4 regions of the Neobacillus sp. K501 genome follow, and region 3 is predicted to be linked to each of the others. Evidence: riboswitches for the same ligand, from Rfam matches in the RefSeq annotation. Region 3 holds a riboswitch; each other region holds the start of a gene.

Region 1 (4,215 bases), on a different contig from region 3:
GGATTGGCTCAGTGGAATGATCGTGGCAAGGTTGATATTTCGGCTAAAGTGTGGCGATATACAGGAGAAAAATGGTCTAGGCAATCTGAGGAATTACCGCTCCATCGTGTCCTTGATCTTGCGATTCTTGTTAGTCGGGCCAAGCTTCATTTTCGCGAAGCCTATCAATATGAGAAATTGTATGATCCAGAAAATCCGATGATCGACAGAGTAGGAATTCAAGGTGATGCAATGACGGTTGCTGTTTGTACGGACAATGAAAAAATTGATGAAGATATTCAATTGTTCAGTCAGGCGCTTAGCCATGATGATGAGCTAATTGGTGAACGGCTGCGGACTTTATCAAGTATCTTGAAAGAGATGGGATATTAAATGGAGAGTAATCGAAAAAAGGAATTAAAATTGCAGTATAGAGAAATGAAGCACCCGATGGGCATCTATATCATTCGTTCAAAATCGGATAATAAGTGTTTCCTTGAAGCGACGGCCAATTTAAAGGCAAGAATGAACAGCAGTATCGTCAAGTTGCAATCAGGATTTCACCCCAATCGCGAATTAACCAAGGCGTGGAAGCAACAGGGGGAAGAAAACTTTGAGATGGAGATCCTCGAGAATCTTGAATATGATAAGGATGAAGCCAAAACCGACTACTCTGAAGAATTAGCTGTGTTGCAGTTTATTTGGGAAGAAAAATTGAGTAACGAAGGATTAGAATTTTATAAAAAGTAATGCAAAAGGATAGGGAACTGCTCCCTATCCTTTTTATATGCCCCTGACCAAGGCGCTTCCGCTTTTCGTTTTACCAGGCCATTTCACCATTGTCGTAGTTAATCTGCCAGTGAATTCCAAATTTATCGGTTACTTGACCGTAGAGCTTGCTCCAGAATGTTTCTTGAAGCTCCATCCCTACCTTGCCGCCTTCTTTTAATTGGTTAAACCAGGAGGTAAGATCGTCCGTATTATTACTGATTAAGGAAAGGGTAATGTTGTTGCCTTCCACAAACGGCATGCCTGGGAAAGTATCTGAAAACATGACATTGCTTCCAGCGATGTTCAGTCTTGTGTGCATAACTAAATTTTTCGCTTCTTCCGGCATTGGATAATTTGGATCTTGTGGTGTTTCACCGAAAGTCATCATTTTCGGTACTTCAGAACCAAAAACCTTGGCATAAAATTCTACCGCTTCCCGGCAATTGCCATTAAAATTAAGATAAACATCTACAGACATTTGCTTCACTCCCAAATTAGATTCGTTATACAACTCCATTTTTACCCAAATTAGGATAATTAATCAATAATGAAAAGGAACTATTATGCAAATAAGAGACTGAATGAAAAATGTGGTAGGATAATAATAAATGTAAGGGGTACTGAAAAGTTATTTAGTGAAAAGGTGATAACGTGGCAAATATTCGGGATTTGGCAAAAATGGCGGGAGTTTCAGTCACGACTGTTTCCCGTGTATTGAACCAGCATCCTTATGTGAAGGATGAAAAAAGAAAAGCCGTTTTAGAAGCGATCCGAAAGAGTAATTATCAGCGGAATATAAATGCCGTTCATTTAAGTAAAGGGAAGACCTTTCTTGTTGGTGTGGTCATTCCATTTTCAAATCATCCATACTTTGCCCAGTTGGTTAATGGAATTGCAACTGAGGCATTAAAGCAAAACTATAATCTAGTATTAATCCAAACCAATTATGTGAGGAGCAGGGAAATAGAGGCATTACGGATGCTTAAGCAAAAGCAGGTTGATGCCCTCATCATTTGTTCGAGAATTTGTGAGTGGTCCAAAATTGAAGAATACTTACCTTATGGACCAATTGTTTTTTGTGAAGATACCAAAGGGAAAGAAGCTTCTTCCACCTTCATCGACCATTATAAAAACTTTTCTTTTGCCTTGGATTATTTATATCGTGAAGGTCATCAAAAAATAGGTTATTGTATTGGTCGCAAAACAGGTCCGAGCAGTAAGGCTAGAGGATTGGCCTATAAGGATTTTAATGAAAAATACAAGTTACCGTTTCGCTCTGAATATATCTTTGATGATTGCTTGTATTTTGAAGATGGAGAGCAAGTGATTGAGCAGATTAAGCAGATGGTTAATCCACCATCTGCCTTATTAGTCACCGGTGACCAAGTGGCTGCTGGAATTGTTACCTGTGCCCAACAGCAAAACATTTCCATTCCCAATGAACTTGCGATTATCGGTTTTGATAATCAGCCGATTGCTAAAATGATGAACATCACAACCATTGAAATCCCTCTTGTTGAGATTGGAAGAAAGCTTTTTAATCAAGCTGTAAATAATGAAAAGCTCACTTACGAGGAAATACCCGTCCACTTGATCGTACGACGAACTGTTTGAAAAAATTTTTTAACCCTACTATTTTGGTTGATTTTATCGGAATGAAAGCGGTTAACGAAAGTGAAGGTTATTTTTAGACGATTGACAAAATAAAGATAGCTTAGTAGTATCTAAATAATCCTAATTTAATAATTAATTGAACTTATCGAGAGTGACCGAGGGACAAGGCCCTATGACGTCCGGCAACCCCCTTTTTGGGAAGGTGCCAATTCCTGCAGAATGACTTTCATTCTGAAAGATAAGTCGAGATATAGAATGTATTTCGATGCCCCTTTCAGTTGAAAGGGGCATTTTTTGTTCTTGATTTTTAAAAAAAGAGGGTAATCATATGATTGAAATTCGGAATCTTTCAAAAGTTTATAAAACAAAAAATGGGAGCATAAAAGGTGTTGATGAAGTCTCGTTATCCGTGCAAGAGGGCGAGATATTTGGAATTGTTGGTTATTCAGGTGCCGGAAAAAGTTCGCTGTTGCGCTGTATTAATCTGCTAGAGCGGCCAACCTCTGGAAGTATTACGGTAGATGGTATTGATCTAACTTCTTTAAAGGGTGAGAATCTTCGACTGGCACGGTTAAAAATCGGGATGATCTTCCAGCATTTCTACTTAATCAGCCAAAAAACAGTGTTCGAGAATATTGTTTTTTCCCTAAAGGCGGCCAAGATACCAGCCGACCAAATCAAAGAAAGGGTAGAAGAGCTGCTTGAGATGGTTGGTCTTTCGGATAAAAGAGATGTTTATCCCGCACAGCTAAGCGGCGGTCAAAAACAGCGGGTTGGTATAGCGCGGGCGCTTGCCAACAACCCAAAGGTGTTACTATGTGACGAAGCAACATCTGCACTCGACCCAACGACAACAAAGTCGATTTTAAATCTATTAAAAAAAATCAATAAAGAACTCAATATTACCATTGTTTTAATTACCCATGAAATGGATGTTGTAAAGGAAATCTGCAACCGGATGGCGATCATGCAGGATGGAAAAGTCATAGAAGAAGGTGCTGTCTATGATATCTTTGCCAATCCTCAAACGGAATTAACAAAAGAGTTTATTGAAAGTGTTGTTTCCTTAGAAATACCAGAAGTCATTTTAAATGGATGCGAAGGACCCATTGTGAAGGTGACATTCAAAGGGAAAGTAGCTGGAGAGGGGGTCATTTCTGATATGCTTCAGCAATTTAACGTAAAAGGCAACTTCCTCCACGGTTCGATTGAGTATATTCAAGAATTCCCTCTCGGCATCTTTATTATGGAGCTGAATGGTGAAAAACAAGAAATCAGAGCTGCCCTTCAATATATCGAGAATCGGGCAGCGCAAGTGGAGGTGTTACGTGATGGGCTTTGATTTTCAGCATCTCGTGGAACTCATTCCAGATATTAATACCGCTTTTTTTCAAACGATTTATATGATAACCATTTCATTACTAGTAGCCATCGTGATTGGACTGCCAGTTGGAATTCTATTATATATCACCGATAAAGGTTTGTTTTTAGAAAATCGTTTGATCCAAAATGTTTTAGGCTTTGCCGTAAATATGGTGCGGTCGATCCCGTTCATCATTTTACTAGTAGCTCTTATTCCATTAACAAATTTCTTAGTAGGAACAACCATTGGTCCGACAGCGGCAAGTGTTTCACTTACAGCTGCGGCAATTCCGTTTTTCGCAAGGATTGTTGAAACGGCGTTAAGGGAGATTGATAAAGGTGTTATTGAAGCTGCCATTGCTGCCGGTGCTACACCGTGGATGATTATTAAAGATGTACTGCTGCTTGAAGCGAGGTCTGGAATCATTTCTGGAGTTACCTTAACGCTCATCAGTTTAATTGGCTTTTCAGCGATGGCGGGTACCGTTG
Region 2 (4,215 bases), on a different contig from region 3:
ATATTTGTCCTTATTCCTTTGCTGCTTCTTGGGACATCGTTAAGGCAGACTTCGGTCGTTTCATCAATGACATCACTCCGAATACTGAAATCAATACACCTATCATCGCCACAATTGGATAAAAATTATGTTCAATGATCAACTGGATTAGGGTATACGACAATACCATTGACAGCACTGGCGATACAATCCAAACCGTTAATAGCTGAACCACTATGCCTTTTTTCAAAACGGATTTCCCGTGTTTGGCGAAGCCGATTCCAATGATCGATGAAGTTGTAATTTGGGTTAATGGGACAGGAATCCCAAAGACGGATGCAATTGTCACAATTGTTGCTCCGGTACCTGAGATGACACAGCCCTCTTCCAACTTTAAGGTGGTGATTTTCTTCCCATTTGTTTCTAAAACACGATGACCGAGAATCAATGCTCCAGCCGCTACAAATAATCCGCCCCATAGGATTCCTTTATCTGTTGTAAGAATCCCAGCGCCGACAAGCGGCCCTACCGCATTTGCAACATTATTCATTCCAGCCGAAAAGGCTTCGAACAATCCCATAAATACAACGAGAACTGATAAAAGGGGTACCGCTTTTGGAGCCTTCATCCACCGAGTAAAATATTTGTTTTTTAACAAATAAGAAGCCAAAATGGCGATGATGAAGGCAGCAAATGGTGTAAGCAGCCAAAAGAACATAATCCAGGCGAGACTGCCGATAAATACAGATTGATAAACAATCCCTGCCCCGACAACGGCACCCACAGCTACTTCACTAGTAGAAAGTGGAATCCCAAAGATATTGGCCAAAAACAGTGACAGGGCCGCTGATGCCAATACAATTAATGCTATTGGGACCGTAAAAGTACTGGAAGGAACAATTCCGCTGCCAATTGTCTTCACGACTTCACCACCGCCAAGCCAAGCACCTAAAAACACGGCGATGCCACAGAGCATTAAGGCTAACCGTTTATTGACAACCCCGGAACCATAAGCGATCCCCATCGAAGCAGCAGCCCCACTACCGCCAATATTTATGGCAAAAAATAAACCAATGGAAATTGCAATCATTGTGAGCAATCAATAGCCCTCCTTTAACGAGTGTGCAAGCCGCACTCCGTCTTGCCGCTTCCCGCCCATCGTCCTGCCCTGGAATCACCATCTGCTGAAACAGGCTGCGTACAAGGGAAACAACCGATGCTCGGGTAATTTTGATCATGCAGGGAATTGTAGGGAAGGTCTTTGTCTCGGATATACTCCCATACCTCATCCCAGGTCCAGTGGATTAATGGGCAAATTTTGATATTCTCGAATTTATCATCTTTATTAATAAATTCCGTGTTTGCTCTTGTCGGTGATTGCTCCCTGCGCAATCCAGAAATCCAGGCTTGTTTGGCCGTCAACGTTTCCCTCAATGGAATCACTTTACGAATTTGGCAGCACTGGTTTGGCTCTCTTTTCCATAATGCTGATCCGTATTGTTCTCTTTGTTCATCAAGGCTAAGCTTTGGCAGTTTCCGTTCGATTCTCAGCTTCGGGAATCGAGCTTCGATTTTGTTAATTACATCATAGGTCTCAGGGAAGTGTAAGCCTGTATCCAAAAAGACAATATGGGCATCTGGCTTTATTTGCTGGATTAAGTCAATTAAGACAATGGCCTCTGCTCCAAAGCTAGATGCATACACAAGTTCTTCTTCCGGATACGAGCTGTAGGCCCACTCTAAAACAGAACGTGCTCCTTTTGTTTCGTCATCAATTGTGAAAGAGTTTTTTAATGGATTCCAATTTTGATAGGTTATTGCACCCGTCATGGCTGCAAACCTCCTTTCATTCAATAAAAAAAGGCAGTCTCCACTTAAGCTTAGTGATGGAGACCGCCTCTAGTTTTTCTAGTCAGCGATTTTTATTCGATTGAAGACGAACCTTTTCATTTCTCTCAATTTGTACAATCTTTCCGTCTTGGACAACAAGGGTGATGGATCCAAATTGTAGTGTTTCCAGCATTTTCTCAAGATGTGTCATGATTTCTTCTCTGTCTTCTGGTTTCAGTGTGATTCGCCCTCCTTTCTAATAAAAAACACCCTTCCATCTAGGAAAGGCGTTAACTGCTCAGGTAACACCTTATCTCCCAAAATGAAATCATTTTGCTGGAATTAGCACCTTGCTTAGCAGGTTGCCGGGCATCATCGGGCCAGTCCCTTTGCCACTCTAGATAAGAATTTTGTAATTGATGAAATTAATCCTACCATACCAATAGGTTTTATGTAAATGAAAAACTTTAAAATTTAGAAAATTAAAATGAAGGGGAAAATAAAAGGATTCTCCAAATGAAAGAAAAGCGCCATAATCGAGTTGTACCCGACATGACGCTTCTCTTTACCTGCTCAAGTTTAGGCCATGGTCACATATTTTTCAGGCCTTTCCTCAAATTCTAGCTTCCTTATTTTTTCACGGTATTTTACTATCTCACCAATCACAATCATTGCTGGATTTTTTATCCCTTCGTTTTCAACGATCGCAGCAATGGTCTTTAACGTTCCAATTACTGTCCGCTGGTTTACCGTTGTTCCCTCCTGGATAACCGCAACAGGTGTATTTTCATTTTTCCCATGGTACAGTAATTCTTGACATATATAAGGGAGATTGCGAATCCCCATATAAACAGCGATGGTATCAACGGCTTTGGTTAGATTTTTCCAATCAATATCCACTGGTAGACCTGTCTGGCAATGTCCTGTTATAACAGCGAATGAACTGCCAAGTTCACGATGTGTGATCGGAATCCCTGCACAGGCAGGTGCGGCTAGGCCGGCAGTAATTCCAGGAACTACTTCAAAGGAAAGACCCATTTTTACTAACGCCTCAGCTTCCTCAGCCCCGCGACCAAAGACAAAAGGATCACCACCTTTTAAACGGACCACTATTTTACCCTTCTCGGTGAATTTGACTAACAAATCATTGATTGCTTCCTGGTTCATGGTATGATGACCCGGCCGTTTGCCACAATATATCAGCTGACATCCCTTTTTTGCTTCTTCTAATAGAGCAGCATTTACAAGGCGATCATAAAGAATGACATCTGCAGCTTGAATACATTTTAATGCTTTTACAGTAATTAATTCTGGGTCTCCAGGACCAGCGCCCACGATAAATGCTTTTCCCATCTAAGCCCTCCTTTATACTGAACCCCTTTGTGTATTTGTAATAGCTGGCTTAGATTTAGCCATATCCAAAACCATTTTCGGTTCTGCCTTTCGATAGGTGTAATAAAGGGCTGCCCCTGTAAAAAGCAATCCACTTATCAGGTTTCCTGCCAATACAGGAACTTGGTTCCAAATCCACCAATCTGCCATAGACACTTCCGCACCTAGCATCATGCCTGCTGGGATTACAAACATGTTGACAACAGCGTGCTCAAACCCTTGTGCAAAGAAAATTAAGATTGGTAGCCACATGGCGGCAATTTTTCCAATTACAGACTTAGCAGTCATGGCCATTACGGCACCTAGTGTGACCATCCAATTACAGAGTATCGCTTTGACGATAACCACGATGTACCCGTCTATTCCAATGTTTTTATAACCGTTCGTTTTAGCTTCTGCAACTGCGATGATTTTAGTTGCAACTCCATTATCGGTTACATGGCCAAGTTGGGTGACGGCAATGACATAAAGACCACCATAAAAAATCGCCCCGATGAGATGTCCTATAATCACCCAAAACCAATTCCTTAGCATCGCAATCACTGAAACCCTTTTTTCCATGACCGCAACAGGGATGAGTGCAAAACTACCCGTAACCAATTCCAACCCGAGAAGAATGATAATGACAAAAGCTGCCGGGAAAAGGATGGCGCCAACAACTCCCATCCCAGTCTGAATCTCAGCAGTAAAAGCTAAGGTTGTACCAAAGCCAAGAAGTGCTCCAGCTAGCACTCCACGGATTAATAAATCTTTAACTGGCAATTTTGATTTTGCCTCTCCAGCTTGAATCATATTATCGACTACTTGATACGGACTCACCAATGCCATCTTTTCACTCCCTTAAGTCTTTTATTAGACCGACCCATTCATAGACCCCTAAAAATATTTCTCTCTTAAATTCACCTATTCTATAACTATATAAATTTGATCCTCCTGAACCTCTACCGGATAAGACTGGACGCAGCCCACATCTGGTGCTTGAACCTTCCCGTCACTTACACAAATTTTCCAATC
Region 3 (4,215 bases):
CAATTGAACCTGCTTCTGTAGTAAGAATTAGCTGGTCGCTCACTCCCTCTTCTGCGGCAATCGTTGCAACATCCACTGGAATACCAACACCAAGGTTTAAAACGGTGCTCGGAACAAGCTCCGCTGCAGAACGACGTGCAATGATTTTCCGTTCATTTAGTGGGATGGTTTCGATATTTTCAATTGGTACTTTTACATGACCAGAGAATGCCGGATTGTAATAGGTATTTTCTGTTTGATAGTGATTTTCCGGTTTAGCAACCACAATATAATCAACTAAAATACCAGGTACTTTAATATCCTTTGGATTTAACGTACCGCTTTTCGCAACGGTTTCTACTTGGGCGATAACGATTCCGCCTGAGTTATGAACCGCTTGGGCAATCGGAAGCACTTCCATATGAAGGCCTTCCTTCTCAAGCGTTAAGTTGCCATTTTCATCGGCAACGGTTCCGCGAATTAAGCCAATTTGGATCGGGAATGATTTATAGAACAACCATTCTTCTCCTTCAATTTCAATCACTTTAACAATCTCTTCTTTGGTAGATGGCGACATTTTTCCACCTTCTAGGCGAGGATCAACAAATGTTCCCATCCCAACCTTTGTAATAACGCCTGGGCGTTTTGCGGCGATTTCACGATACAACTGAGTGATGACACCCTGTGGAAGGTTATAGGCTTCACACTTATCTTCTTCAATTAGTTTTGCCATTTCTGGAGAAGCAATGGCGATTCCTCCGATCCACCGCTTCGTTAATCCCTCGTATCCCAAGTGACTCATACCCTTGTCACGACGATTACCTACCGCACTAGCATGCATGACGGTTAAATTTTTCGGATGACCGGTTTTAAGGAACCGCTCTTCAATCGAGATTCCCATTTCTTCTGCCCAGCAGGATAATCCAAACCCACTTGCTGCAACCGTATCACCATCTTTAATTAATTCTGCTGCCTTTTCGGCTGAAATTACTTTTGACATTTTATCCACTCCAATTTGTGAATTATTTCACATGTTTATTTAAAAAAATTTCATTTACCTCGATATATGTTGTTTGTGAATTATTTCACTTACATCGTAAGTCACATCCAAAATCCCGTCAATGACCGCAAAATCACAGAGATTTATCCTGTTTTCTGTAGCTATTTTGCGACTCTCACAATTAGATAAAAATTCAATGGTGCGATGTAATGGAATGAAAAGAGGGAGGACAGACCCCTTTTATCTCCAATCCCTTTGGTCCATCTCATCGACGAACCTACATATCTTGAAGTGTTTTTATGAATGATGCAAAAAAACAACAACATCCCTATCCTTCTTCTCCATAAATGATAGTTAAAATCTGAAGTTCACACTTTTGTTGAATACTCTCTATTTTTTCTTGGATAAACAGCAGAAAAAAATAATAAAAAAATTTTTTCTCCTGTTTGTCTTTATCATTTTGCAAATTTACAACATCATTCCTATTGATGAAAAACTTGAATTTATAAGGTTTTCGAGGGTTATTGATTTCATTGGCGACAAGAACATCTCCATATTTTACAAGCGATCTTGGGGAAAAAATAAGATTATTTTTAAAATAAGTGTTTGACTTTTAAGTTTTATTGCATTAAATTAATACACAAGTTCGAAAAACGAAATAATTAAATTACTTCTTATCAAGAGAGGTTGAGGGACTGGCCCTATGACACCTCGGCAGCGGAACGGAATGTTCTGTGCCAAATCCAGCAAGTATGACTTGATAGATAAGAAGAGGCTGATACGTTTATTAAAATTTGCCCTCTTCTTTTTCAAGAAGAGGTTTTTTTATTTACAATCAAATACTAACTTTCTTATCGAGAGAGGCAGAGGGACTGGCCCTATGAAGCCTCGGCAGCGGATCCAATTGGAGACTGTGCCAAATCCAGCAAGCGCAAAATGCTTGAGAGATAAGAAGAGCTCACCCTTTGCTTTGCATTGGCACGCCCTCTTCTTATTTCCAAGAAGAGGGTTTTTTATTTTCGCGAAAAGGAGACGATTAGGATGATCGAATTTCAGAATTTAAAAAAGGTCTATGAGAGCGGCGGACAGCAGGTAGCCGCATTAAATGGAATTAATTTAAAAATTAATAAGGGGGAAATCTTCGGAGTCATTGGTTTCAGTGGCGCAGGTAAAAGTTCACTCATCCGCTGTGTGAATCTTTTAGAACGGCCGACGTCTGGTAAAGTCATCGTCGATGGTCACGAACTTACTTCCCTTTCGGTAAAAGAAGTTCGTGAGATTAAGAAAAATATTGGGATGGTGTTTCAGCATTTTAATCTCCTAAACTCAAAAACGGTGTTTGCCAATGTGGCAATGCCGTTGACGCTAGCCAAAGTTCCGAAGAATGCCATCAGAGAACGGGTCTATGAGTTGCTTGAATTTGTCGGATTAGCCGATAAAGCTGACTACTATCCGGATCAGCTTTCCGGGGGACAAAAGCAACGAATCGGAATCGCAAGGGCCTTGGCTACGCAGCCATCGATCCTCCTTTGTGATGAAGCAACATCAGCTCTCGATCCGCAAACAACTAGTTCGATCTTGCAGCTGTTGAAAAAAATCAATAAAGAGTACAATATCACGATTCTCATCATCACTCACGAAATGGCGGTCATTCGCGAAATTTGCGACCGAGTCGCCGTGATTGAGGCTGGGAAAATCATTGAAGAAGGTACGGTGTTTGACGTCTTTTCCGCACCGAAAACACAGACTGCAAAGAACTTTGTCAGCTCGGTGATGAACGATCAGCTTCCTGATTCAATCAAAGACATCATCAACAATCACGCCGGGGTACAGAAGGTGTTCCGCATTAATTTTGTCGGAGGTTCCGCAGGACAGCCGCTGCTTTCGGAGCTGGCGAAACAGTTTGATATCCATATCAACGTCTTGTTTGGAAACATCACGGAGCTTCAAGGCATCCCCTTTGGAAACCTGATTGTCGAGTTCCAGGGGTCTGATAAAGAAGTGATCCGTGCCTTAACCTATATCAACCAGAAGAATATCAGCATAAAGGAAGTGAAAGCACATGCTAGTTAATTCCGAGCAAATCATTACTGCCCTAATTGAAACCATCCAAATGGTGGCCTTCTCTCTCTTGTTTTCAACGGCGCTGGGACTGCCGCTTGGGATCTTGTTGGTCGTCACTCGAAAAGGCCACTTGCTGGAAAACTTACCGTTTTTCAATATCATGAATGGCATCATTAACATTTTCCGTTCTGTACCGTTCATCATTTTACTAGTTGCGATGATCCCCGTTACCCGGTTGATTGTCGGGACATCAATTGGAACGGCAGCAGCCGTTGTTCCACTTGTCTTCTATGCCGGGCCTTACATTGCAAGATTAGTAGAAAACTCTCTACTTGAAGTAGATCCCGGAGTCATCGAAGCCGCGGAGGCAATGGGAGCAACCCCGGTACAGATTGTTTTTAAATTTTTGATTCCCGAGGCACTTAGCTCACTGGTATTAGCACTCACAATTGCTACGATCGGTCTCGTCGGAGCATCGGCAATGGCAGGCGCCGTTGGTGGCGGTGGAATTGGAGATTTGGCCATTACATACGGCTACCAGCGTTTTGACACTGTCACAATGATGATTACAGTAGGAATTCTGATTGTGATCGTTCAAGGTCTACAGTCATTAGGAAATATTGCAGCAAAGAAAATTAGAAGAAGATAACGAGGAGGAAGTAACATGAAAAAACTATTATTATCGATCATTATTTTTACATTAGCGGTACTTGGTGCCGGCTGCTCAGAGGAAAAAACAAGCTCCGGCAAAGAAACAAAGGAAATTAAGCTTGGAGTTAGCGGCACAGATACACGCATTTGGGACTTTATCGCGAAAAAGGCAGAGAAGGAGGGAATTAACATTGAAATCGTTAAATTCTCCGATTATGTGGCTCCGAATACGGCCCTTGCTGAAGGAGAATTAGACGTCAATGCTTTCCAAACGGTTGCTTATTTTGATGTTTTCATTAAAGAACACAATCTTGACCTTGTGCCAATTGCAACGACTGTTCTTGCGCCAATGGGCATTTACTCTGAAAAATACAAGGATATTAAAGATATTCCGGATGGCGCTAAAATTGCTCTTCCTAACGATGCATCTAACCAAGGACGTGCCTTACTACTGCTTCAAGAAGCTGGCTTAATTAAGTTACCGAAAGATTTTGATGCTAATGGGGACCTTACACAAGTAA
Region 4 (4,215 bases), on a different contig from region 3:
GACAACATCCGGCTGGTATAAGCTCATTGCAAACATCATTTTCTTTAAGTCTTGTAAATCGGCAATAACCGGAACAAATTCTATATCCGTATTTTGGTAGGAATTTTTCAACTCCATTTCAATGGAGTAAATGCTATTTTCTCCATGCCCTAATAAAATAAGTTTTTGGGGCGAAAATTGAGCAATCTGCCGACAAATTTCTGAGCCGATGGATCCCCCTGCACCTGTTACTAATACCACTTTATTCGTGATATATTCCGATATACTATTCAGATCTAATTCAACTGGATCCCTGCCTAATAAATCTTCCACTTGAACATCACGAAACTGTTTTATAGATACTTTTCCTGTCATTAGGTCTTCTAGCATCGGTAATATCTGCGTCTTGGCACTAGTCTTAGCACACTCCAAAAATATGTTATTTAACTCTTTTTTACTTAGTGACGGGATGGCAATGACAATATTATTAATATCAAGCTTTTTCACGATTTCTTCAATTCTAGTGATTCCACCCATTACCGGAATCCCTAAAATATCAAGTTTATGCTTTTTGATATCATCATCAATAAACCCCACTGGAAATAAATCAGCTTCATTATTCTGTTTTAATTGTCTTGCGACCATCATCCCGGCTGATCCTGCTCCAACGATGAGTGTACGCTGATTGTTATTTGCCCTATTTAAATATGTGTCTCGGAACAATCTCCAACTAAAGCGTAACCCTCCCATAAACAACAAATTCAATAACCACACCACTGTTAGCAAACGAAAGGAAATTTCACCTATTAATAATTGCTCTGCTCCAGCTGAGATCAGGATTGATAAGGTTACAACCTTTAAAATGCTTAACAATTCCCCAATACTTGCATATTCCCATGCCTTTTTATATAACTTGAAGCGAAATGAAAGGAAATATTGACTGAGTAATATAGTCACCGCGATTAATAAGGTTGAAGAAGTAACCACATTCAAAGTTCCTCCTACCAAAAACCGACTGGAGAAGATAGATGCTAAGACAATAAATGAGTCAATAAAGATAAAAAACGATATTCTTTGGCGATAAGTCAAAATCCCCATTCCTTTCCCTTTTTCTTAATAAAAAATTTAAAGTATAGACTCTTTCATAAGAGTCCATACTTTAAATTTTTTATTTGGGCATCTAACCCGTCCTCACATCATCCCCTTGACGACTAGCGTCTAAGGTCTATCGACCCACAGCATGACCGAGTACCCCCATTGATAATGGAAAGGAGGTATCACCAAAATATTTTTGTTCTTATTAAAGAACGATTTTTCCAAAAAAAACACCTTTTTATTAAATTATCCATTTGTTACTTAAGAAATAGACTACAACAAAACATTCTATATAAAACACATAGACTAGTTCTTATACCTCATGTTAGTTCATTATATAGAACAAGTCAATGGAAATGTGGCGAATTTAACTATTATTCTTAAAATTCACACTTCTAAAGTTATAGCTTAATTTACTTATCCCACTTTCTACTTTTTCCTTTATAACGAACTTTCACTTGAGATATCTTAGTATATTTATTTGAAAATAAGTTGACAGTCTCTCCTCTAATGGTGTAAATTTTATAAAAAGTCTAAATATTAGTTCTTATCAAGAGAGGCAGAGGGAATGGCCCTATGAAGTCTCAGCAACCTTCAATGAATTTTTCATTGAAAAGGTGCTACGTCCTGCAAATTTACGAATTTGCGAGATAAGAAGAATGACAACTGTGTTGTACTGACAAAAGTCTTCTTCTTAAAGAAGACTTTTTTTATTTATATTTTTATTAAATAGGAGTGGTTGTGATGTTTAAGATTGATACGAAGCTTGCCCAAATTGGAAATCGCAGTGATACGGTGACAGGCACCGTTAATCCGCCCGTTTATTTTTCAACTGCCTACCGGCATGAGGGGATTGGGCAATCCACTGGTTTTGATTACGTTCGTACAGGTAATCCAACACGCCAGCTCCTTGAACAAGCCATTGCGGATTTAGAAGGGGGAGATCAAGGATTTGCCTGCAGTTCAGGTATGGCTGCGATTTTTACGGTTTTGTCCTTGTTTCAAGCGGGAGATGAATGGCTTGTAAGTGAAGATTTATATGGCGGAACCTATCGATTATTAGATAAAGGCTATAAAAAATGGGGATTAAAGGCGGAATACGTTAATACATGTTGTCCCGAGGAGATTGAACGTAAGATTACACCACAAACAAAAGCAATCTTCCTTGAAACCCCGACCAATCCTCTAATGCAGCAGTCCGATATAGCCGCTGTTTCTGAAATTGCCAAGGAACATGGAATATTGTTGATTGTTGATAACACATTCTACACTCCTGTTCTTCAACAGCCGATTCTGCTTGGGGCTGATATTGTCATTCATAGTGCGACGAAATATCTCGGCGGCCATAATGATGTTCTTGCCGGACTCATTGTAGCTAAAGGGAAAGAACTTTGTGATGAACTAGCACTCTACCACAACGGAGCTGGTGCAGTCCTCAGTCCATTCGATTCCTGGTTATTAATGCGAGGCATGAAAACTTTATCGCTCCGGATGAAAAAACATGAAAAAAATGCAAAGGAAATTGTTGAATATCTTTCTAATCATGAAGCGGTAACCGATGTTCTTTATCCTGGCAAAGGTGGAATGGTTTCATTTCGTGTTAAAGATGAAGCATGTGTGAACCCATTTTTACAAAATTTAGCCCTTATCACCTTTGCTGAAAGCCTCGGGGGTACAGAAAGCTTTATTACTTACCCGGCAACACAGACTCACGCTGATATTCCAGAAGAAGTCCGTATCCAATCCGGTGTCTGCAACCGCTTATTACGTTTTTCTGTCGGGATTGAAGATCCAGAGGATATTATTAACGATCTTGAACGAGCTTTTTCCAAACTAAAAGAGGGAGTGATTGGTAAATGACAAGCGAAGAATTTTGTTTTGAAACGAAGCTACTGCATAATCGACACAAGTTTGATCCTGCAACGGGAGCGGTCAGTGTCCCTATCCAACACGCTTCCACCTTTCATCAATCAAAAATCGACCAGTTTGGAAAATATGATTATAGCCGCAGCTTAAATCCGACAAGGGAAGCGCTGGAAGATGTGATTGCAGAATTAGAAGGAGGTTCGAAAGGCTTTGCCTTTTCATCAGGAATGGCTGCGATATCTACAGCTTTTCTACTTCTTTCATCCGGTGATCACGTCGTCATTACGGAGGATGTCTATGGCGGGACGTTTCGAATGGTTACCGAAGTTCTTTCCCGCTTCGGAATTGAACATACCTTTGTCGATATGACTGACTTAGGTCAGGTAAGGGCTGCTACTCAGCCAAATACAAAGGCATTCTATGTTGAAACTCCCTCAAACCCTACATTAAAAGTAACCGATATTAAAGCGGTTAGTGAAATTGCTAAAGAAAATAACGCCCTTGTCTTTGTTGATAATACTTTTCTCACTCCTGCCCTGCAAAAACCATTTGAGCTCGGGGCAGATGTCGTCCTTCATAGTGCGACGAAATTTCTATCTGGTCATAGCGATGTCATTGCAGGACTTGCGGTAGTGAACGATGCTGGCTTGGCCAAAAGGCTCGGATTTTTACAAAATTCTTTTGGAGCTGTACTAGGGGTTCAGGATGCTTGGCTTGTGCTTAGAGGCTTAAAAACGCTTCATGTTCGGCTAGAACAATCACAGAAATCAGCTCTTAAAGTTGCTGAATTTCTAGCGTCACATCCGCTGATCGAAAAAGTCTATTATCCTGGTCTTCCAAACCACCCACAGTATGAACTCCAAAATACTCAGGCAAATGGAGCAGGGGCTGTTTTTTCATTTGAACTCGTTAATGAGGAAGCAGTTCGGACCTTTGTTTCCACTGTAAAAATACCTGTATTCGCTGTTAGTCTTGGCGCTGTGGAATCGATTTTATCCTATCCTGCCAAGATGTCTCATGCGGCGATGCCACTAGCCGAAAGGGAAAAAAGAGGAATTAAAAATAGCCTCCTTCGTCTCTCTGTCGGACTGGAAAATTCAGAGGATCTAATAAAAGATTTTTCCCATGCGCTAGACGCTGTAAAAGAAAAACATTTGTCCTTGATAAAGGAGAAATAATATGACCTTATTAGAAAAATTAGAAAAACAAATTTTAATAGCTGATGGTGCAATGGGTACCCTTCTTTATTCATTTGGGACAGATAGCTGCTTTGAG

What was found. A riboswitch is a leader RNA that binds a small molecule or an ion and turns the genes downstream of it on or off. The one in region 3 is predicted to bind S-adenosylmethionine.
Region 1: it holds a riboswitch for S-adenosylmethionine, as region 3 does, so the genes downstream of both, ACWM35_RS15195 (methionine ABC transporter ATP-binding protein) here and ACWM35_RS12080 (methionine ABC transporter ATP-binding protein) in region 3, are expected to answer to the same signal.
Region 2: it holds a riboswitch for S-adenosylmethionine, as region 3 does, so the genes downstream of both, ACWM35_RS17625 (YezD family protein) here and ACWM35_RS12080 (methionine ABC transporter ATP-binding protein) in region 3, are expected to answer to the same signal.
Region 4: it holds a riboswitch for S-adenosylmethionine, as region 3 does, so the genes downstream of both, ACWM35_RS22890 (methionine biosynthesis PLP-dependent protein) here and ACWM35_RS12080 (methionine ABC transporter ATP-binding protein) in region 3, are expected to answer to the same signal.

Annotation. Positions count from the first base shown of each region.
Region 1 is NZ_JBSLYA010000006.1:171,182-175,396, reverse strand. Features, by position in the region: gene ACWM35_RS15215 (DUF6530 family protein) at 1-372, shown strand, start outside; gene ACWM35_RS15210 (GIY-YIG nuclease family protein) at 373-729, shown strand; gene ACWM35_RS15205 (VOC family protein) at 800-1,228, opposite strand; gene ACWM35_RS15200 (LacI family DNA-binding transcriptional regulator) at 1,402-2,364, shown strand; SAM riboswitch class I at 2,504-2,609, shown strand; gene ACWM35_RS15195 (methionine ABC transporter ATP-binding protein) at 2,693-3,706, shown strand; gene ACWM35_RS15190 (methionine ABC transporter permease) at 3,696-4,215, shown strand, end outside.
Region 2 is NZ_JBSLYA010000008.1:60,710-64,924, reverse strand. Features, by position in the region: gene ACWM35_RS17635 (anion permease) at 11-1,069, opposite strand; gene ACWM35_RS17630 (phosphoadenylyl-sulfate reductase) at 1,093-1,809, opposite strand; gene ACWM35_RS17625 (YezD family protein) at 1,892-2,020, opposite strand; SAM riboswitch class I at 2,117-2,217, opposite strand; gene cobA (uroporphyrinogen-III C-methyltransferase) at 2,389-3,162, opposite strand; gene ACWM35_RS17615 (formate/nitrite transporter family protein) at 3,175-4,029, opposite strand; gene nirD (nitrite reductase small subunit NirD) at 4,105-4,215, opposite strand, start outside.
Region 3 is NZ_JBSLYA010000004.1:294,064-298,278, forward strand. Features, by position in the region: gene ACWM35_RS12075 (acyl CoA:acetate/3-ketoacid CoA transferase) at 1-979, opposite strand, end outside; SAM riboswitch class I at 1,651-1,750, shown strand; SAM riboswitch class I at 1,828-1,933, shown strand; gene ACWM35_RS12080 (methionine ABC transporter ATP-binding protein) at 2,021-3,052, shown strand; gene ACWM35_RS12085 (methionine ABC transporter permease) at 3,042-3,692, shown strand; gene ACWM35_RS12090 (MetQ/NlpA family ABC transporter substrate-binding protein) at 3,708-4,215, shown strand, end outside.
Region 4 is NZ_JBSLYA010000014.1:59,783-63,997, forward strand. Features, by position in the region: gene ACWM35_RS22885 (polysaccharide biosynthesis protein) at 1-1,068, opposite strand, end outside; SAM riboswitch class I at 1,619-1,731, shown strand; gene ACWM35_RS22890 (methionine biosynthesis PLP-dependent protein) at 1,819-2,934, shown strand; gene metC (cystathionine beta-lyase) at 2,931-4,118, shown strand; gene ACWM35_RS22900 (bifunctional homocysteine S-methyltransferase/methylenetetrahydrofolate reductase) at 4,120-4,215, shown strand, end outside.